Celeribacter indicus: one gene and its partner. The protein of the gene in region 1 binds, or shares a complex with, the protein of each later gene. Links are inferred from orthologs where the notes say so. Each region holds a gene or a part of one and is shown in the gene's direction. Other genes may lie near its edges. The genes, in order: trxB and trxA.

What was found.
Region 2: the proteins of trxB (region 1) and trxA are in contact, whole or in part, in a crystal structure (PDB 1F6M), measured with the Escherichia coli proteins. The link is inferred for Celeribacter indicus from one-to-one orthologs.

What each region holds. Positions count from the first base shown.
Region 1 is NZ_CP004393.1:3,704,259-3,715,178, forward strand. Bases 1,498-4,322 are described here. They hold trxB (thioredoxin-disulfide reductase), read left to right. Parts: upstream 1,498-2,350; coding sequence 2,351-3,295; downstream 3,296-4,322. Other genes in these bases: P73_RS18260 (Hint domain-containing protein), read left to right, coding at 1,498-1,538; P73_RS18265 (Lrp/AsnC family transcriptional regulator), read right to left, coding at 1,554-2,054; P73_RS18275 (bifunctional sulfate adenylyltransferase/adenylylsulfate kinase), read left to right, coding at 3,561-4,322. In the rest of the region: peptidoglycan editing factor PgeF, read left to right, coding at 1-110; P73_RS26200 (hypothetical protein), read left to right, coding at 371-517; more of P73_RS18260, read left to right, coding at 729-1,497; more of P73_RS18275, read left to right, coding at 4,323-5,273; P73_RS18280 (glycosyltransferase family 2 protein), read right to left, coding at 5,333-6,229; P73_RS18285 (DUF1150 family protein), read right to left, coding at 6,321-6,548; P73_RS18290 (Hsp20 family protein), read right to left, coding at 6,553-6,966; P73_RS18295 (YdcH family protein), read left to right, coding at 7,195-7,413; purE (5-(carboxyamino)imidazole ribonucleotide mutase), read left to right, coding at 7,471-7,956; P73_RS18305 (5-(carboxyamino)imidazole ribonucleotide synthase), read left to right, coding at 7,949-9,025; P73_RS24545 (GNAT family N-acetyltransferase), read right to left, coding at 9,043-9,543; groL (chaperonin GroEL), read right to left, coding at 9,770-10,920.
Region 2 is NZ_CP004393.1:194,382-205,405, forward strand. What follows is about bases 5,414-8,342. They hold trxA (thioredoxin), read left to right. Parts: upstream 5,414-6,682; coding sequence 6,683-7,003; downstream 7,004-8,342. Other genes in these bases: addA (double-strand break repair helicase AddA), read left to right, coding at 5,414-6,626; hslV (ATP-dependent protease subunit HslV), read left to right, coding at 7,112-7,669; hslU (ATP-dependent protease ATPase subunit HslU), read left to right, coding at 7,666-8,342. Outside these bases: P73_RS00980 (nucleotidyltransferase family protein), read left to right, coding at 1-265; double-strand break repair protein AddB, read left to right, coding at 265-3,243; more of addA, read left to right, coding at 3,240-5,413; more of hslU, read left to right, coding at 8,343-8,970; P73_RS01010 (Smr/MutS family protein), read right to left, coding at 8,995-9,600; mltA (murein transglycosylase A), read right to left, coding at 9,597-10,634; P73_RS01020 (Tim44/TimA family putative adaptor protein), read right to left, coding at 10,634-11,024. UniProt on the Escherichia coli protein: Participates in various redox reactions through the reversible oxidation of its active center dithiol to a disulfide and catalyzes dithiol-disulfide exchange reactions.

The sequences.
Region 1 (10,920 bases):
GGACGCGGCATTGCACCTATTCGGACCCCTCGCGCTTCTACTCCTACCGCCGTTCCGTGCATCGCGGCGAAGCGGATTACGGGCGGCTGATCTCCGCGATCCGCCTCTGAGAGCGCGGAAGATTCGGGCGAGACTCGGGCCGACGCGCGCCGCAATCCCGCCCCAAAGTCCCCGCGCCGATGCTGCGGGTCTAAAATTCCTATTTATTTCCAATTTCTTACTGAAGCTCCCGCAGCACCTGTGGAGGAGCCAGACAGGGCCGGAGAAACTGTCCCGTCCGCCGTATTTTCGCCGAAGCGACTCGCCATATTGTCACCAGAACGGAAACAGACGGGCCCGAGGCGCCCGCGAGAGACAAGTGAGAACAGAGATGAAGACCCGCCGCTGGATGACCTCGATGATCAGGGAAGCGAAGAAGACCGAAGTGCAGATGCCCTGGAGCCGCGGCGCCCGCCGCGCCGCCTTCATCGCGAAGAAATCCACGCAGCCGACCGCGCGCCTCGCCGCCTCCGCCTGAAGCCGGCGCTCCTCCGGCGCCGATTCGGCAGCGGATCCGCACGGGACGGGAGACGCGCCGGCATTGGCACCGGCTCACGAAACAAAGCCGCGGCGGAAGGAAGACCGGTTCCGGCGCGGCGACGAATTCGCGGACTGTTTGACAAAGCTCCGCGTTTCCTGCGATCGTTCCGCATCACCGTCGGTGGGGGCCGATGCAGTGGAAACGTCCGATGTCCCAGCCCCTGTCCCGTGCCCGTCCGGTCGCGTCCCGGACCGCCTTCGGTTCCCCGGAGCTCCCCGTGCGGCGCGTCGATCCGCCGTCGCATTCCGCGTGGACCGTCCGGCGGACGTCCTTCCCGGAGAGAACGCCCCTTCCCCTGCGCCGCTACGACATCCTCTGGCGCGACGCGCGTGGCGGGATCCGCGACGCGCAGCTCAACGCCCCTGCCCTGCCGCTGTTCGAAAGCGCCTTCACCGCCTTCGCCCGCGGCGCGCTGCTCCCGACGCGACAGGGGGCGGTGGCGATCGAGGATCTTCTTCCCGGCGACGAGGTGGAAACGACCGAGGGCGATTTCGTCCCGGTCGACTGGCTGGGTTCGGTGGCGCTCGACACGCAGGGCCGGCGCGCGCCCGGCGCCCATCCCGAACCGCTCTACCGGATCACCGCCGACGCCTTCGGCCTCGGTCGCCCAACCCCCGATCTCGTACTCGGCCCCGCCGCGCGGCTGCTGATCCGGCACGCCGCCTCCCGCGCCCTTGCTCCGATCCGGGGCCTTGTCGACGGGGTTTCCGTGGTGGAGATGCGGCCGCCTGCCGCGGTGCGGTGCTATCACCTGCGGCTGACCCGGCATGCGGCGATCCGGGTGAACGGTCTCGAGCTCGAAAGCTTTCACCCCGGCCCCACCGCGAACACGGAGCTGTCCGGCGAGCTGCGCGCGAAATTCCTCACGCTTTTCCCGCATCTCGGCACGCTCGCGGAATTCGGCAGGCCGTGCCATCCGCGGCTGACGCCGGCGGAGAGGCTCGCCCGCGCCTCCTGAGCCGCTGCGCGGCGCTCAGGCGTCCTGCGCCAGACGCGCCTCGAGCACCTCGAAGGGCACGCCGGGCTCGTCCTTCGCGCAGCGGATCACGAGCGAGGTCTTCACCGAAGCGACGTTCTCCGTCGACAGGAGTTCCCCGGTGAGGAAGCTCTGGAAGGTCGACAGATCCGGGGCGACGCATTTGAGGATGAAATCCACCTCGCCGTTCAGCATGTGGCATTCGCGCACGAGCGGCCATTGCCGGCATTTCGCCTCGAATTTCGACAGGTCCACCTCCGCCTGGCTCTGAAGTCCGACCATCGCGAAGACCTGCACCTCGAAATTGAGCGCGCGGGTGTCCACCACCGCGTGATACCCCCGGATATAGCCGGCCTCCTCGAGCGTGCGCACACGGCGCAGGCAGGGCGGTGCGGAGATGCCCACCCGCCTGGCCAGTTCGACATTCGTCATGCGCCCGTCGGCCTGCAACTCCGCAAGGATCTTGCGATCGATCTCGTCGAGCTTGTGAGAGGGCATGGGCTACTCCGTTCTTATTGGCCGAAACAGGCGGTGTTTTCCGAAACATGTGCATTGAGGCGGCTACGCGCAATATTCTTTCACATTTTAGCAATTTCATTTCAAGAGGATTTCGCGACGCGGGCGACGGGGCGGGGCATGCGCAGGAACGCCCGCCGTCCGGGTGCCGGACCCTGCCGCCTACCGTCCACGCCGGGATACGAATGCCGCCGCGCGCCGGGGTTTGCGTCGCAGCCGGGCGGTGTCTATATCGAAGCCGACGGAAAAGACAACACTCAAGGAACGAGGTCGCTGCCATGGCGGACACGAAACACACCAAGGTTCTCATCATCGGCTCAGGCCCGGCGGGCTATACCGCCGCGATCTACGCCGCGCGTGCGATGCTCTCGCCGGTCCTCGTGCAGGGCATCGAGCCGGGCGGCCAGCTCACGACGACGACCGAGGTGGAGAATTTTCCGGGTTTCACGGAGGTGCAGGGTCCCGACCTCATGGTGAAGATGCAGGACCATGCGGCGACGATGGGCGCGGAGATCGTCGCGGATATCATCACCCAACTCGACACCGGCACCCGCCCCTTCACCGCCACCGGCGATTCCGGCACCGTCTATACCGCCGATGCCGTGATCCTCGCCACTGGGGCGCGGGCGAAATGGCTCGGCCTGCCGACGGAGGAGAACTTCAAGGGATTCGGCGTCTCCGCCTGCGCCACCTGTGACGGCTTCTTCTACCGCGGCCAGGAGATCGTGGTGGTCGGCGGCGGCAATACCGCCGTCGAGGAGGCCCTGTTCCTCACCAATTTCGCCTCGAAAGTGACGCTCATCCACCGCCGCGACACGCTGCGCGCGGAGAAGATCCTGATCGACCGGCTGCTGAAGAACGAAAAGATCCATCCGCTCTGGGATCACGAGCTCGTCGAGGTTTATGGCGACGACGCACCGATGAAGGGCGTGAACGGGGTGAAGGCGCGCAACGTCAGGACCGGCGAGATCACCGATCTCGCGGCGAAGGGCGTGTTCGTCGCCATCGGTCATGCGCCGGCGAACGAACTGGTGAAGGACGTGCTCGAACTGCACAACGGCGGTTATGTGAAGGTGAAGCCCGGCACCACCGAGACCTCGATCCCCGGCATCTTCGCGGCGGGCGATCTCACCGATCACAAGTATCGCCAGGCCGTCACCTCCGCGGGCATGGGCTGCATGGCCGCGCTCGACGCCGAGCACTGGCTCGCGGCCCAGGACTGACCGTCGGGGTTTTTGGACGGCCCCCGCGGGTCCCGCCGCACCGCAGCACAGGCGCGGCGGAACAATGGTCCGCCCGAGGCGCCAAAGGGCGGAAAATCGCCGCATTATCAAGAGAAAATGAGGCATGAACGCCTCATTTTCCGTTTCTTGCGCCGCGCTCTATTGATTTCGATACAACCATGGAGGTAAGGCCCGGACAGCCCGCCGCAGCTTTCCTCGCGGGCCTGTTTCCGTTCACGAGCCCCAGCGCAAGAAGGCACAGCATATGTCGCAGAACCTCGCACCGATCCCCGAGCTCTATGTCTCTTACGACAGCGCCCAAAAGCTCAAAGTCGAAGCCGCCGACCTCGTCAGTCTGGACCTCACCCCGCGGCAGATCTGCGATCTGGAGCTCCTGATGAACGGGGGGTTCAACCCGCTCAAGGGCTTTCTCACCGAAGCAGATTACGACACTGTCGTGGAGAACATGCGCCTCGCCGACGGCACGCTCTGGCCGATGCCGATCACCCTCGACGTTTCCGAAGACTTCGCCGAAAAGCTCGAGCTCGGCCAGGACATCGCGCTGCGCGACCAGGAGGGCGTGATCCTCGGGACGATGACGGTCACCGACCGCTGGGAGCCGAACAAGTCGCGGGAGGCCGAAAAGGTCTTCGGCGCCGACGACGTCGCGCACCCGGCCGTCAACTACCTGCACCACACGGCGGGCAAGATCTATCTCGGCGGCCCCGTGACCGGCATCCAGCAGCCGGTGCATTACGATTTCCGCGCCCGCCGCGACACGCCCAACGAGTTGCGCGCCTATTTCCGCAAGGTCGGCTGGCGCCGCGTCGTCGCCTTCCAGACCCGCAACCCGCTGCACCGCGCGCATCAGGAGCTCACCTTCCGCGCCGCGAAGGAGGCGCAGGCGAACCTGCTGATCCATCCCGTCGTCGGCATGACGAAGCCGGGCGACGTCGACCACTTCACCCGCGTGCGCTGCTATGAGGCGGTGCTCGACAAATATCCGGGGTCGACGACGACGATGAGCCTGCTGCCGCTCGCCATGCGCATGGCCGGCCCGCGCGAGGCGATCTGGCACGGCCTGATCCGCAAGAACTATGGCTGCACCCATCTCATCGTCGGCCGCGACCATGCCGGGCCGGGCAAGAATTCGGCCGGTGAGGATTTCTATGGCCCCTATGACGCGCAGGAGCTCTTTGCCCAACATCAGGACGAGATGGGCATCGAGATGGTCGACTTCAAACACATGGTCTATGTGCAGGAGCGCGCCCAGTACGAGCCGGCCGACGAGATCGAGGACAAGGACAACGTGACCATCCTCAACATCTCCGGCACGGAACTGCGCCGCCGCCTCGCGGAGGGGCTCGAGATCCCGGAATGGTTCTCCTTCCCCGAGGTCGTGGCCGAACTGCGCCGCACCCGTCCGCCGCGCTCGAAACAGGGCTTCACCGTCTTCTTCACCGGCTTCTCCGGCTCCGGCAAGTCCACCATCGCGAACGCCCTCATGGTGAAGCTGATGGAGATGGGCGGGCGTCCCGTGACGCTGCTCGACGGCGATATCGTGCGCAAAAACCTCTCCTCGGAACTCGGCTTCTCGAAGGAGCACCGCGACCTGAACATCCGCCGCATCGGCTACGTCGCCTCGGAGATCACCAAGAACGGCGGCATCGCCATCTGCGCCCCGATCGCGCCCTATGCGGCGACGCGCCGCGCGGTGCGGGAGGATGTCGAGAATTTCGGCGCCTTCGTCGAGGTGCATGTCGCCACCTCGCTCGAGGAATGCGAACGCCGCGACCGCAAGGGGCTCTACAAGCTCGCCCGCGAAGGCAAGATCAAGGAATTCACCGGCATTTCCGACCCCTATGACGTGCCGGAAACCCCGGAACTGCGGGTGGAGACGGAGGGCCACGACGTCGACAACTGCGCCCATCAGGTCATCCTGAAGCTCGAGAGCATGGGCCTGATCGCCGCGCACTGAGCACCGCGCGACATCGCCTCACAGGACAAAGCCCCGGCCTTTCGGCCGGGGCTTTTCCGTCAGGGCCGGGACACGGCGCGGGCGTCAGGCGCCCAGCCGCGCGGGCGCGTCAGGTCGCGCTCGAAACGGGTGGAGGGATCGTCCCCGCCCCAGATCCCGTACTCGCGCCGGAAGTATTCGATGCAGAGCGTGTCCGCCGACGCGCGCCCGTGACCTTCGCAGACGAAATTCGCCAGCGCCTCCGCTCCCCTGTTGTGGTCGAAACGGAAGGTGTCGGCAGGGCGCCAGATGCCATGCCCGTTCTTCGTGAAATGCCCCGAAAGCCAGGGATCGTCCACCGTCCAGAGGATCTCCGGGATGTCGTACATGTCGGGCGTGAAGAAGGAGGGGCGCGCCAGCACCCCGCCGAAGCCTTCGGCAATGTCGATATAGCCCGGCGTCCCGACGAAGGCGAACTTCTTGCGGAACCCCGAGCGCAGGCGCCAGAGCCGGTAGCGCCAGTCCTTGCGCCTGCGCTGAGCACGGGGCTGAAAACCGTGCGGAAAATCGTAGCAGGGATTGTCGAGCCGTTCGTGAAGGTTGTAGCCCATATTGGCGATCACGTCGTTCGGCCGCGCCTCCGCGGCGGTGCCGAGCTTGTGGAGCAGATCCGGCTCGTATCGCTGATCGTCGTCGCAATAGAACAGGAACACGTCCTGTCCCGCATAATCCTGTGCGGCGGGCAGGATCTTTGTCGCGGGTCCGTAGTCGCGCCCGACGATCCGCACCGTCACCCAATCCGGCAGGTCGGGCAGGTCGGTCGCGGGATCGAAGGTGAAGCGGCGAAAACCTTGCGGCAGGTCGAGACGGATCTCTCGAACGGTCACCTGCCGCTGCGCGCGCAGCGACAGCAGCGTCGGCATGAGATCGTCGAAACGCGGAGGAATCGCGGTCAACGATACGACGAAGTCTTTCATGGAATCTCCGGGGGGCGAATATGTAAATATATCGCCCCTCGATAGGTCAGAGCCCGCGCGGTGGCAAGACAGTCCCGCGCCACGCCGGCGCTCAGTGCACGTTCACCGCGGCATAGTCATGTTCGCGCGCCAGCGCGAAGGCGAGCTGGCGGTTGGCCACCAGCGCGAGCTGTGCGCCATCGGCATCGTGCACGGCATAGATCCGGTCGAGCCCCTGCGCCTGCGCCCGAACCTCTTCGGGCAGGTCGGCGACCGCGACGGGCCGGACATAGACGATCTTTTCCCCGGCGGCGGGAAGATGCGGATATTCGACATTCATTGGCTTATCCCTTCCTGATCTGAATGGTCTGGACCACGCTTTCGGGCACGGCGCGGGTGAGGTCGATATGGAGAAGGCCGTTCTCCATCGACGCGCCCGTCACCTCGACCCCTTCGGCCAGCACGAAGGAGCGCTGGAACTGACGTCCGGCAATCCCCCGGTGCAGGAACACGCGCCCGTCGCCGTCGTCGGACTGGCGCCCGCGCACGACGAGCTGACGGTCTTCGAGCGTGATCGCGAGATCGTCCTCGGAAAATCCGGCCACGGCGAGCGTGATACGGTAGGTGTTTTCCGACGACTGCTCGATGTTGTAGGGAGGATAGCCACCCGCGTCGGACTTCGCTGTCCGTTCGACCAGCCGTTCGAGCTGATCGAAGCCCAGAAGAAACGGATGGGCCCCAAAGGTCACTTTCGTCATCTACACGCCCTTTCATCGAAGCGACTGTGTTCGTTGCGGGTCCCGAAAGCGGCAACCCTTTCCCTGAGGATATGGGGATTGCGCAGGGGGGTTCAAGATACCGTTCAGAACGCTTTGAGTTTTCGCGCTTTGGGAGTAAGGTGGATCCGTTCGCCCCCGTCGCCCCGGCCCCCTGAGCCGCGGCGCGCGTGTGAGACAGGACGCAAAGAACAGACTAGAGACAACGCGATGAACGTGTCCAACCGAATGGATCATCTCGACGTGCTTCGGGTGAAGCTCGAAATCCTCAGGCGCGAGCATCGCGACCTCGATGCCGCCATCGAAGCGATGCAGGAGACCGGCCATCTCGACGCGCTCCGGCTCCAGCGCATGAAGAAGCAGAAGCTTGCGCTGAAGGACCGGATCGCCATGATCGAGGACCAGATCACCCCCGACATCATTGCGTAAGCCTCGCGGGCCGTTATAAGTGCACCCCAACACGGGATTGCACGAAGGAAGAGCCAAGTGAGCGTCGATGTCGGCATCATCATGGGCAGCCAGTCGGACTGGCCGACCATGAAACGCGCAGCGGAAATCCTCGGGGATCTGGGCATAGGATACGAGGCGAAAATCGTCTCCGCCCACCGCACCCCCGACCGGCTCTGGAGCTATGGCAAGCAGGCCGCCGGACGCGGGCTCAAGGTGATCATCGCCGGCGCGGGCGGTGCCGCGCACCTGCCGGGCATGATGGCATCGAAAACCCGTGTGCCGGTGATCGGCGTGCCGATCCAGACCCGCGCGCTCTCGGGCGTCGACAGCCTCTATTCCATCGTCCAGATGCCGAAGGGCTTTCCCGTCGCCACCATGGCCATCGGGGAGGCGGGCGCGGCCAATGCGGGGCTGATGGCCGCGGGCATCCTCGCGGTCTCCGATCCGGCGCTGGGTGCGCGGCTCGACGCCTGGCGCGAGGCGCTTTCCGCCTCCATTCCCGACGAGCCCGCCGATGACTGAGCCCCTCCAGCCCGGTGCGACCATCGGCATTCTCGGCGGCGGCCAGCTCGGGCGCATGCTGTCCGTCGCGGCCTCGCGCCTCGGATTCAGGACCTGCATCTTCGAGCCCGGCGGCGACTGCCCGGCGTCCCATGTCGCGCAGTCCCATGTCCGCGCGCCCTACGAGGACGAGGAGGCGCTGCGCCGCTTCGCCGCCTCGGTGGACGTGGTGACCTACGAATTCGAGAACGTGCCGACGTCCGCGCTCGATCTCATCGAATCGCTCGTGCCGATCCGCCCCAACCGCAAGGCGCTCGCCGTGTCGCAGGACCGGCTGACGGAAAAGGCGTTCCTGTCCGGGCTGGGCCTCGCCGTCGCGCCCTATGCCGCGGTGGATGACGAGGTCGACCTGGTGGAGGCCATCGACGAGATTGGCACGCCCGCGATCCTCAAGACCCGCCGCTTCGGCTATGACGGCAAGGGGCAGGCGCGGATCGCCGCGCCGCAGGAGGCACAGGCGGCGCTCGCCGACATGGCCGGTGCCTCCGCGATCCTCGAGGGCTTCGTCGATTTCTCGCACGAGGTCTCGGTGATCGCCGCGCGCGGGCTCGGCGGCGATGTCGCCTGTTTCGATCCGGGCGAGAACGTGCACAAATCCGGCATCCTGCACAAGACCACCGTGCCGGCCCGCCTCACCCCCGCCCAGCGGACCGACGCCGTGCTTCTTGCCGCCAAGATCCTGAACGCGCTCGATTATGTCGGGGTGATGGGAGTGGAGCTCTTTGTCACGACAACCGGGCTCGTGGTGAACGAGATCGCGCCGCGCGTGCACAATTCCGGCCACTGGACGCAGAACGGCTGTGTCATCGACCAGTTCGAACAACATGTCCGCGCCGTCGCCGGCTGGCCGCTTGGCGACGGAAAGCGGCATTCCAACGTCGAGATGCTCAATCTGATCGGTGAGGATGTCGCGCGCATTCCCGATTTCTCCAGGGACGGCTCCGTCGCGATCCACCTCTACGGCAAGGCGGAGGCAAAGCCCGGTCGCAAGATGGGCCATGTGAACCGCCTGCTCGGCCCCGCCGCCTGACCGGCGCGCGCCTCGCGTCAGGTCACGAGGCGTTCGTCGAACCGGCTGTAGGCGAGCGGGTAGATCAGGCGTTGTGACGACATGCCTGTGCCCGGCGCGATCGGATAGAGCGCGGTGAACCGGGCGGCGATCGGTGTTTCGAGCCGCGAGGCGGCGAGCGTGGAGAACCCGAGCCGCCCGAAATAGGCCGGATCTCCGATCACCACCACCGCTTTCGCCCGTTCCCGCCGCGCGTCGTCCAGGCCCTGCGCGACGAGGTCGCGCCCCATCCCGCGCTTGTGATGGCTGGGGGAGATCGCCAGAATCGACAGCGCCCACCAGTCGGCGGGCACGATCATCCGGGCAAAACAGACATAGCCGAGCACCCTGCCGCCTTCGCAGGCAATGCGCTCCATCGCGACCGCCCCCTCCCCGCGCAGCGCGCGTGCGAAACGATACATCTGCGGCCCGTCGAACGTGCTGTCGAGCAGGATCGAAAGCGGCAGGTCGTCGTCGGCGGAGAGGGCGCGCAGATGCATGGCGGATCCCGACAAAGGCTGTCTCTGCGAGACTGCGGACCGGCGGAGCGCCGTGCAAGCCCGCGGCAGGGCATCGCCGCGCCTGCCGCGGAAATCCGCGCCATCTGCTGCAATAGCGGGCACTTTCGGGCCCGAATGAGAAAAGGGCCGCCGAAGGGCGACCCTCTCGTTTTTCCGGCAGGTGCGGGATGTGCCCGCGTCGCGCCCCGAAGGGCGCGCCGCAGTCTTACATCATGCCGCCCATGCCGCCCATGCCGCCCATGTCGGGCATGCCGGCACCGGCGCCTTCCTTGGCCGGCTTGTCGGCGACCATGGCTTCGGTGGTGATCAACAGGCCGGCGACGGAGGCCGCGTCTTCCAGAGCGGTGCGGGTCACTTTCGCCGGGTCGATCACGCCGAACTTGAACATGTCGCCATATTCGTCGGTCTGCGCGTTGTAGCCGAATTTCAGGTCGTTGGATTCGCGGATCTTGCCCGCGACCACGGACCCGTCCACACCGGCGTTTTCCGCGATCTGACGCAGCGGCGCCTCGAGCGCACGGCGCACGATGGCGATACCGGCGTTCTGATCCGGGTTCGCACCGGTGAGGCCGTCGAGCGCCTTCGCACCCTGGACGAGCGCCACGCCACCGCCGACGACGATGCCTTCCTGAACGGCCGCACGGGTCGCGTTCAGCGCGTCGTCCACGCGGTCCTTGCGCTCTTTCACTTCGACCTCGGTCATGCCGCCAACGCGGATGACGGCGACGCCGCCGGCGAGCTTGGCCACACGTTCCTGCAACTTCTCACGGTCGTAGTCGGAGGTGGTTTCCTCGATCTGGGTGCGGATCTGGGCGACGCGCGCCTCGATTTCCGCCTTCTCGCCAGCGCCGTCGACGATGGTGGTCTCGTCCTTGGAGATGGTGATCTTCTTGGCCGAGCCGAGCATGTCCATCGTGACGTTCTCGAGCTTCATGCCCAGATCTTCGGAGATGACCTGGCCGCCGGTCAGGATCGCGATGTCCTGAAGCATGGCTTTACGGCGATCGCCGAAGCCCGGAGCCTTGACAGCCGCGATTTTCAGGCCGCCGCGCAGCTTGTTCACGACGAGGGTCGCGAGCGCTTCGCCTTCCACGTCCTCGGCGATGATGAGGAGCGGTTTCTGCGACTGGATCACCTGCTCGAGCAGCGGAACCATCGGTTGCAGCGAGGAGAGTTTCTTTTCGTGCAGCAGGATGATGGCGTCGTCGAGCTCGGCGATCATCTTGTCGGGGTTGGTCACGAAATAGGGGGACAGGTAGCCACGGTCGAACTGCATGCCCTCGACCACGGTGGTCTCGGTTTCCATGCCCTTGTTCTCTTCGACGGTGATCACGCCGTCATTGCCGACCTTCTGCA
Region 2 (11,024 bases), 3.5 Mb from region 1 along the record:
GCATGGCCACGCGGGGCCGGGCGACTTCGACATCGGTCCGGAGGGGCATCTGGTCCGCGGTCGCGAGACCATCTATACCGGCCTCCAGATCCTCAGGACCTCGACGCTCGACGACATCGCAGAGCGCTGTTTCTCGCTGAACACCGTCTGGGAGAGACTTTTGGAAACGAAGCGCATCTTCGGCGCGGTCTATCCGGGAGAGTGGTGCGATGTCGGCCATCCCGAAGGGATCGCCGTCGCGGAACGCGTGCTGAAGGACGCCTGATGTTCGAGCCTGGTGACGCCCCTCATCTCTTCGGCCTGCCCTGCGGTGTGGATTATCCGCGGGAGATCAAGCGCGGGCTGCTCGCGCGTCTCGCGCAGGCGGCACCCGAACAGCTCGCCCGCACGGAGATCTTCGTGAACACCTCACGGATGAAACGCGATATCCTGGCCGCATTCGATGACGGGACGACGCGCCTGCTGCCTCGGGTAAGGCTTCTGTCCGACCTCGGCTCCGGCCACGAGTTCATGGACCTGCCCCTGCCCGCAAACGGTCTTCATCGCCGGCTCGAGCTCGCCCAGCTCGTCGCACGGTTCCTCGAAAGCGAACCGCAATTCGCCACGCGTGCTTCGGTCTACGATCTTGCCGACAGCCTTGCACTCCTGCTGTCCGAGATGCAGGACGAGGGGGTCGCGCCGGAGACGATCCGCAACCTGAACGTGCCGAACGCCTCCGGCCACTGGGAAAAATCCCTTCGCTTCCTGTCGATCATCTTCAATTATTTCGATCCCTCTGCCGGGTTTGAACCCAGTGCGGAAGACCGTCTGCGCATGGTCGTCGACCGCCTGGAAACCCGATGGCGCAGCGCACCCCCGGATCATCCGATCCTCGTCGCCGGATCCACCGGGTCGCGCGGCACGACGGCGCGGTTCATGGATCTCGTCGCCAGCCTGCCGATGGGCGCGGTGATCCTGCCCGGCGTGGATTTCGACATGCCCACTGACGCATGGCGCCAGATCGCCGGGGATGGCACGGCAGACCGCCCCGCCATCGAACATCCGCAGGAAAGGACGGTGCGGATCGTCCGCCGTCTCGGCCTGGAACGCGGCGAGCTGCGAAACTGGTCGGGGGCTGTCGCGCCCGATGCGACCCGAAACCGGCTCGTCTCCCTCGCCCTGCGTCCCGCTCCGGTCACGCACCAGTGGATGAAGGAGGGGCCGGAGTTCGAAGGCGTGGCGGCGGCAACGGCGGCCGTCACCCTCCTCGAAGCGCCGGATCTGCGGCTCGAAAGCAATGCGGTCGCACTGATCCTGCGCAAGGCGGCGGAGGACGGCAGGCGCGCGGCCCTTGTGACGCCCGACCGCGATCTGGCGCGGCGGGTGACCGCGCTGCTCGACCGCTGGGGGATCGAACCGGACGACAGCGCCGGCATCCCGCTCAACCAGACCCCGCCGGGCCGTCTGCTGCGGCATGTCGTCGGCTTCATCGGCCGTGCGGTTTCTGCCGAAGATCTTCTCGTGCTGCTCAAGCATCCGCTGAGCGCGCGGGGGACGGCGGGGCAGGAGGGACGTGGCTTCCACCTTCTCTGGACCCGCGAACTCGAGGTGCACCTGCGTCGCAAGGGACCGGCCTTTCCCGCGCGCGACGACCTGCGGCAATGGGCGGAAACATCCGGGCGCGGCAAGGACGACGCGGTGGATCGCGGGATCTGGGCCGACTGGGTCGCCACGATCCTCGAAACGCTGGCCACCGGGCAGGAAACGGAGATCGCAGCACATGTGAGACAGCTTTCCGCCGTCGCCGGCCGGATTGTGAAGGGACCGCACGGCGAAGACGACCGCGAGCTCTGGGCACAGGGAGCCGGACGCGAAGCGCGCCGCATCCTCACCGATCTCGAACGCGCCTCCGGTCACGGAGGCCGGCTGACGACACAGGAATTCGCCGATCTCTTCCGGGCCGTGCTCGGTCGCGGTCTCGCGCGCGATCCCGAACCCAAACATCCCGGCGTGATGATCTGGGGCACGCTCGAGGCGCGGGCGCTGAACGCGGATCTCGTGATCGTGAGCGGGCTCAACGAAGGTGTCTGGCCGCAGGCCGCGGGCCAGGATCCATGGTTCAGCCGGGACATGCGACGGCAGGCCGGCCTGGTGTCGCCGGAGCAGGGGATCGGGCTCTCCGCCCACGATTTCCAGCAGGCAATCGGCGCACGCGAGGTGATCCTGACCCGCGCCAAACGGGATGCGGAGGCGGAAACCGTGGCCTCGCGCTGGCTCATCCGCCTGACGAACCTGATGGCCGGAATGTCAGAGGAGGGACGCCTGTCGCTGGCGGGGATGCGCGAGCGTGGCGCGCTCTGGCTGAGGCGCGCCGAAACGCTCGACATGCCGGAAACCCCCGTCGCACCCGCGCGGCGCCCGAGCCCCCGCCCCCCGGTCGCGGCCCGTCCGCGCCAGCTTTCCGTCACCCGGATCGAGACGCTGATCCGGGATCCCTACGCAATCTACGCGAGCCGCATCCTGCGCCTCGACAAACTCGACGCGCTGAGCCGCGATCCGGATGTACGTGAGCGCGGCACGGCGCTCCATGCCATCATGGAGGCCTATCTGACGACCCTGCGGGAAGAAACCTTCGAGGAGGGGCTCGCCCGCCTTCTTGCCACAGCCGAGCATGTGCTCGAGAAGGAAGTCGCCTGGCCCGCCGCCCGCCGTGTCTGGCTCGGGCGGATCCGGCGGATCGCGGGAGAACTGGTGCGCCGTGAGCGGGCAAGGCTCGAGACCGGGACACCCGAGAAACTGGAAGTTTCGGGCGCGATGCATTTTCCCGAGGTCGATTTCTCCCTCACCGGCAAGGCGGACCGGATCGACCGGAAGTCGGACGGAACCTTCGCGATCTACGATTACAAATCCGGTTCGCCGCCCAGCGAACAGCAGACGCGGGTGTTCGCCGTCCAGCTCCTGCTCGAAGCCGCAATGCTCGAGGCGGGGCGGTTCGAGGCGCTGCCCGAGGGGCGCGTGTCGGAAGTCTGTTATCTCGGCCTCGACACGCGTCTCAAGGAAACCGCGATCCCGCTCGAAACGGAGGATATCCGCCGGGTCACCGAGCAGTTGCGGGAGCTTGTGGGGAACTACGACGATCCGGCGCGGGGCTACAGTTCGCGCCGGATGATGGCAAGGGTGAACTATCCCGGCGATTTCGATCATCTGGCACGCTATGGCGAATGGTCGGAAGCGGACGATCCGGTGCCGGAGGATCTCGAATGACGATGGACGACGCGACCAGGCGGCAATTCATGGCCGCGCGGCCCGACATGTCGACATGGCTCTCGGCCAACGCGGGATCGGGCAAGACAAAGGTTCTGACAGACCGCGTGGCGCGGCTTCTGCTCGACGGCACGCACCCGCAGCACATCCTCTGCCTCACCTACACGAAAGCGGCAGCGGCGGAGATGCAGAACCGGCTTTTCGCGCGGCTCGGTGCATGGGCCATGCTGCCCGATGCCGATTTGCGGGCGGAACTCACCGCGCTCGCCCCCGACAAGACACTCGAACCGGAGACCTTGCGACATGCCCGCACGCTCTTCGCCCGTGCCATCGAGACACCCGGCGGGCTGAAGATCCAGACGATCCATTCGTTTTGCAGCGCCCTCCTGCGCCGCTTTCCGCTCGAGGCCGGCGTGTCGCCGCAATTCACCGAGCTCGACGAACGCCAGTCCCGCCGCATGATCTCCGACATTGTGGAGGAGCTGGCCCTCGGCCCGCAGCGCGAGGTGATCGACGCCGCGGCGCTTTATGTCAACGACCTCGATCTGACCGCGCTTGCCCTGTCGATTGTCGCCAGGCGCGACAGCTTCCTGCCGGCGAAGACGCCGGCGGAAATCTGGAACTGGTTCGATCTGCCCGAAGGCTATGACGAGGCGGGGCTGCTCTACGAGGTGTTTCTCGGCGGAGAGCGGGAGATGTTTTCAACCGTCGCCACGCTTCTCGACACCTCCGGCGCGACGGACCGGAAACTCGCCGCGCAGTTGCGCAACTGGGCCGGTTCCGCGCCCGATCTGGCGCTGGTCGCCGCCTGCTGCGAAACACTCCTGTTCAAGGAGGACTCGAAAACCGCGCCCCATGGCTCGAAATTCGGCGCGCGGCATGGCGGCGTGCCTGCCAAGGCCCTGCGAGAGGCGCATCCGGAGGTTTTGCGCCCGCTCGAGGAGTTCATGGCGCGGATCGAGGCGGTCCGGCCCCGCCTCTTCGATCTTCACGATGCGCAGCGCACGCACGCGCTCCACCGCCTCGCGCAGGCGATCCTCCCGCCCTATCTCGAGCGCAAGGCGCGGCTCGGGCTGCTCGACTTCGACGACATGATCCGCCGCGCCCGCGACCTCCTCTCGATCTCGAACGTGTCGGATTGGGTGCTCTACCGGCTTGACGGCGGCATCGACCATATTCTCGTCGACGAAGCGCAGGACACAAGCCCGGACCAGTGGCGTGTCGTACAGCTTCTCGCCGGTGAGTTCACCGCGGGGGAGGGCGCCCGGCCCGGCGTCACGCGCACGATCTTCGTCGTCGGCGACCACAAGCAGTCGATCTATTCCTTCCAGGGCGCGGCACCCGAGGCCTTCGACGAGATGAAGGCGCATTTCGGCGCACGGCTCGAGGCGGTCGGTCAGCCCTTGCAGGACCTGTCGCTCCGGCATTCCTTCCGCTCCTCCCGCGCCATTCTCCAGGCGACGGATGCGGTCTTTGCGGAAAGCGCCGGTGTCGGCGTCGGCGGCGCCACCGAGCATATCGCCTTTTTCGACGACATTCCGGGTCGCGTCGATCTGTGGTCCCTGATCGAGCCGGAGCCGACGGAGAAGGACCCTGAGGACTGGCAGAATCCGGTCGACATCGTCACCCCCGAACATCACTCCGCACGTCTCGCGAAAAGCGTCGCGGATTTCGTCGCGGACCTTCTGCAAAACGGTGCGATTCCGGATCGGGACGGCACCGGCCGGCCGATAGAGCCCGGCGACATCATGATCCTCGTGCGCAGCCGGTCGGAGCTTTTCGGGCGGATCCTGCGCAGTCTCAAGAGCCATCCGGCCCGGATTCCCGTAGCCGGCGCGGACCGCCTGACGCTGGGCGACGAGCTCGCCGTTAAGGACATTCGCGCGCTGCTCGCCTTCCTCTCGCTTCAGGACGACGACCTGGCGCTTGCCGAGGTTCTCCGCTCCCCGCTGTTCAACTGGTCGGAGCGCGATCTCTACCGCCTCGCCCATGGCCGCACGACGATCACACTCTGGCGCGCCCTCTACGAGCGACGTGCCGAATGGCCGGAGACCTATGCGGTGCTCGACGATCTCCGGCAGGTCTCCGATTTTCTGCGGCCCTACGACCTGATCGAGCGCATGCTCATCCGCCATGACGGCCGGCGCAAGCTCCTCGCCAGGCTCGGCAATGAGGCGGAGGACGGCATCGACGCGCTGCTGTATCAGGCGCGCAGCTACGAGACCACGGAAACGCCAAGCCTCACCGGCTTCATCGCCTGGCTCGAGGCGCAGGAGGTGCAGCTCAAGCGGGTTCTGGACGAGAACTCGAACCTCGTGCGGGTGATGACTGCGCACGGCTCGAAGGGACTCGAGGCACCGATCGTCATCCTTCCCGATACGCTGAAATCCCTGCGCGAGACGCGCGAGCAATTCGTCGAGATGGACGCCGGACGCCTCGTTTGGAAAGGGCAGAAGGAACAGCGTTCCGACCGGCTGAAACAGAGCCTGAGCCGGATCAGGGAGGCCGATCTCGAAGAAGACCGGCGGCTTCTCTACGTCGCGATGACGCGGGCGGAGAAATGGCTCGTGGTCTGCGGCGCGGGTGAGGACAAGCGGGAGCCGGATAGCTGGTACAATCTCGTGCGGCGCGGGCTTGAAACCCTTCCGGCCGAGCGCACCGATTTCGGAGGGACGGAGGGTCTCCGGTTTTCCTATGGCGACTGGCCGGACCCGAGGCCCGTCGCCGCCACCGCGGCCGCCCGTCCCGAAACGCTTCCGGACTGGGCGCGCCGTCCCGCTCCCTTGCCGCCGGTGGCGGAGCTTCCGCTCACGCCCTCCGATCTCGGCGGCGCAAAGGCGCTGCCAGGGGAGGAGGGGCTGCTTGACAAGGACAGCGCCATGCGGCGCGGCCGACAGCTTCACCGGCTGATCGAACTGCTTCCCGGTGTACCGCCGGAGAAGATGGAGGAGGTCGCCCGCTTCGTCCTCGACACCGGCGAGGATGGCGTTCTCGAGGAGGAGCTTCCCGCCCTTCTCGACGAGGCGCAGCGGGTGATTTCCGGCCACTATCCCTGGGAGGTCTTCGGTTCGAAATCGCTGGCCGAGGTGCCTTTCAGCGGACGGCTCGGGGGTCGCATCATTCACGGGATCATCGACCGACTGATCGTGACACCCGATTGCGTGCAGATCGTCGATTACAAGTCCAACACGGTGATCCCGGAAAGGGTCGAGGACATCCCGGAGGGGCTCCTGCGTCAGCTCGGGGCCTATGCGGCAGCGGTCGCGGAGATCTATCCCGGCCGCCGGATCGAGACCGCGATCCTCTGGACCAGAACGGCGACGCTCTGTCCCGTGCCTTCCGATATCGTGAGGGCCGCCTTGCAATCCACCGCCACATCTTGACCCTCGGACGGTCACGCCATAGGTTTTCCCCCAAGTTCAGACATCAGGAGAACCCCATGGCTACCGTGAAAGTGTCCGACGATACATTCGCCGACGAAGTGCTCAACTCCGACATCCCCGTGGTCGTCGATTTCTGGGCCGAATGGTGCGGCCCGTGCAAGCAGATCGGCCCATCGCTCGAGGAGCTGGCGGACGAATACGACGGCAAGGTCAAGATCGTGAAGGTGAACGTGGACGAAAACCCCAATTCGCCTGCTCAATTCGGAGTGCGGTCCATTCCCGCGCTCTTCATGTTCAAGGGCGGCGAAGTCGTCTCCAACAAGATCGGCGCAGCGCCCAAGGCGGCGCTTGCGAACTGGATCGCCGAAGAAGCGTAAGATCGTCAAAACCCAATGAATTCGGGCGCCCTCGGGCGCCCTTTTTCGTGAGCGAACTTGCAGCCCCAGAGGCCGTGCCTCATATAGAGGCGAACGAAAGGAATGTTCATGGCGAAAGAAGAATTCCCCGGCTGGCATGGCACCACGATCATCGGCGTGCGACGCGGCGGCGAGGTCGTGGTCGCGGGCGACGGACAGGTGAGTCTCGGCCAGACCGTGATCAAGGGCACCGCGCGAAAGGTGCGGCGGCTGTCGCCGGGCGGGCACGACGTGGTCTGCGGTTTCGCGGGCTCGACGGCGGACGCCTTCACGCTTCTCGAACGGCTCGAGGCAAAGCTGGAGGCGACGCCCGGCCAGCTTGCCCGCGCCTGTGTCGAGCTGGCAAAGGACTGGCGCACCGACAAGTATCTTTCGAAGCTCGAGGCCATGCTGATCGTCACCGATGGCGACACGCTTCTCGTCGTGACGGGGGCGGGCGACGTGCTCGAACCCGAGCATGATATCGCGGCGATCGGATCGGGCGGAAATTTCGCCCTCGCCGCCGCGCGGGGCCTCATGGAAACGGAACACGACGCGGAAACCGTCGCGCGCAAGGCGATGGCCATCGCCTCCGACATTTGCGTCTATACCAACGGCAACCTGACGGTCGAGAAGATTTCCAAATGACTGATCTCACTCCCCGCGAAATCGTGTCCGAACTGGACCGCTACATCATCGGCCAGAAGGACGCCAAGCGCGCGGTCGCGGTCGCACTGCGCAACCGCTGGAGGCGCAAGCAGCTATCGGACGATCTCCGCGACGAGGTCTATCCGAAGAACATCCTCATGATCGGCCCGACCGGCGTCGGCAAGACGGAGATCTCCCGCCGCCTCGCGAAACTCGCGCGGGCGCCCTTCGTGAAGGTCGAAGCGACGAAATTCACCGAGGTCGGCTATGTCGGCCGCGACGTGGAACAAATCGTGCGCGATCTCGTGGACACGGCAATTTCGCAGACCCGCGACTACATGCGCGACGAGGTGAAGGCGCGCGCCCAGGGTGCCGCCGAGGAACGGGTGATCGAGGCCATCGCCGGCCGCGATGCGCGCGAGCAGACGCGCGAGATGTTCCGCAGAAAGCTCCGCGCGGGCGAACTCGACGGCACGGTGATCGAACTCGAGATCCAGGAAAGCGCCTCGCCGATGGGCATGTTCGAGGTGCCGGGGCAGCCGCAGATGGGCGGGATGATGAATCTCGGCGATATCTTCGGCAAGGCGTTCGGCGGCCGGACGGTCAAGAAGAAGATGACGGTCGCGGAAAGCTATGACGTCCTGATCGGCGAGGAGGCCGACAAGCTGCTCGACGACGAAACGGTGAACCGCACCGCGCTCACCGCGGTGCAAGAAAACGGCATCGTGTTCATCGACGAGATCGACAAGGTCTGCGCACGGCAGGAGGCCCGCGGCGGCGACGTCTCCCGCGAAGGCGTGCAGCGCGACCTGCTGCCGCTGATCGAAGGCACCACCGTCTCGACGAAATACGGGCCGGTGAAAACCGACCACATCCTGTTCATCGCCTCGGGCGCCTTCCATATCGCGAAGCCGTCCGATCTTTTGCCGGAACTCCAGGGCCGCCTGCCGATCCGTGTCGAACTGCGCGCGCTCGAAGAGGGCGACTTCGTCCGGATCCTGACGGAAACCGACAATGCGCTGACCCGGCAATATACCGCGCTGATGAAGACGGAAGAGGTCGAGGTGGATTTCACCGAGGACGGGATCGCCGCCATCGCGAAGCTCGCCGCCGACGTGAACACCTCCATCGAGAATATCGGCGCCCGCCGCCTCTACACGATCATGGAACGGGTGTTCGAGGAACTGTCCTTCGCCGCGCCCGACACACCCGGCGAAAAGATCACGGTGGATGCGGCCTATGTCCATGCCCATGTCGACGAGATGGCGAAAGCCACGGACGTCAGCCGCTACATGCTCTGAACGGTTTCACGTGAAACTGCGCCGTCACTTCCGGCGGCGCAGATAGACGTAATACGCCCCTGCGCCACCGTGTTTCAGATGCGCCTCGGTCACCTGAAGCACGGCTTCGCGCAGGGGCGAGCTGTGCAGCCAATGCGGCACCTGGTGTTTCAGCACCCCTTTGCGCACGGGGATCGGGCCTTCGTCGTCGCGATGCTTGCCCTTGCCGGTGATCACGAGCACGAGCCGCCGGTCCATCGCCCAGGATTTCAGGATGAAGCCGGTGAGCGCGGGATGGGCCTGCGCCAGGGTCATGCCATGCAGGTCGATCCGCGCTTCGGGCGCGAGCTTGCCCTTGCGCATCTTGCCGAACTGCTTGCGGTCCATCCGGAGCGGCGCGGCCGAGAGGCGATCGGAGAGGGAAGGGACGAGATCATGAGCCTCTGAGCGTGTCGGAGAGGACTTGCCGATCTCCAAGTCGAAACGCTCGACAGGCTGCCTGTTCGGTGCGCCCTTTTCCTCAGGGGGCGGCGCTTTGACGGCAAGAGGATCCATGCGCGTCGGGCGCAGCGGCCGCGCCGTCTGACGTACCCTGTCCCAGAGATCGCGATCCTCGTCGGAAAGCCCCTTCTTCCTCCCGCGGCGGCTCATCCCTCCGCGCGCTCCACGAGCGCATAGGCAAGCTGGATGGGCAGGAAAACGAGCATCCGTCCGGGGTCGCGCACCTGTCCTGCCGCATCGCCCGCGGCATCCCCCGTGCCGTAGAAGATATCCGCCCTCTGCGCGCCCTTGATCGCGGAGCCGGTGTCCTGCGCGATCATCAGCCGGCGCATCGGTGCCTTGCCCTCCTTTTCGATCCAGACCGGGGCTCCGAGCGGGACGAAGGACGGATCGACCGCAATGGACCGCAGCGTGGTGATAGAGCGGTGCATGGCGCCGATCGGCCCCTTGTCGGAGGCGAGACGCGGCAATTCGCGGAAGAAGACATAGGACTGGTTGACGTTCAGCAGCTCCAGACCGTCGCCGGGATTGCGGCGCACCCAGTTGCGGATGACCTTTGCGGAGACCTGATGCGCGTCATAGATCCCACGCCGGATCAGCTCCTGCCCGATGGAGCGGTATTCGTAGCCGTTATGGCCGGCATAGCCGATGCGGATGGTCGAGCCATCCGCAAGCCGGATGCGGCCGGAGCCCTGCACCTGGAGAAAGAACAGATCCACCGGATCGTCCACCCAGGCGATCTCGAGATCGCGCCCGTCGAGCGCGCCTTCGGTGATATCCCTGCGTGTAAGATAGGGCGTGCCGGAGACGATGTCGGACGGCAGGCGGTAGACCGGATAGCGGAAACGTTCGTCCCGTTGCCGCGCGCCCGCAATCTCCGGCTCGAAATAGCCGGTGAAGAGCATCGGCGCCCCGTCCTCGATCAGGACCGGACGAAAGAAGAGCTCGAAGAAGGCACGTGCATCCGGGACCTGCTGCGCCAGCGCGCAAAGTTGCGGCCATTCGCGCCCCTTGATGAGATCGCAGGTCTGGGAAAAGACCGAAAGAGCCGCGGCATGATCGTCCGCGGCCCATCCGGCCAGATCGGAAAAGGCAAGAACCTTCACGGTGGCGTCCTCAGAGGCAGCCTGCGCACCGGAGGCGAGACAGCCCGCCAGCAAGGCGACAGCGAGCCGCGCGCGCATCACGCACCGGTGGCGACGAGCTGCCAGTTCGGGTCGTTCGTCCCGACCATGCGGGCGAAGGTCCAGATATCCTTCTGGCGCTTGATCTCGTTGGGATCTCCCTCGACGATCGCCCCGTCGGAATTGCGCACGACCGAGGTCGTCTCCCCAACGAAACGAACCTTGATCTCCGCCTCATCGCTCGCGCGGTCGAAATCGGCGTCGATGATCTGGATCTCCCGCATGCCGATGAACTGGCTGTCGATGGTCAGACCCGCCTCCTGACGCTGGGCGACGACCTCCGCGAAAGCGTCGTAGACATCGTCGGACAGGAAATCGCGCACACTGTCGAGATTGTCATGTTCGAAGGCCATGAGGATCATTTCATAGGCACCCCGTGCGCCCGACAGA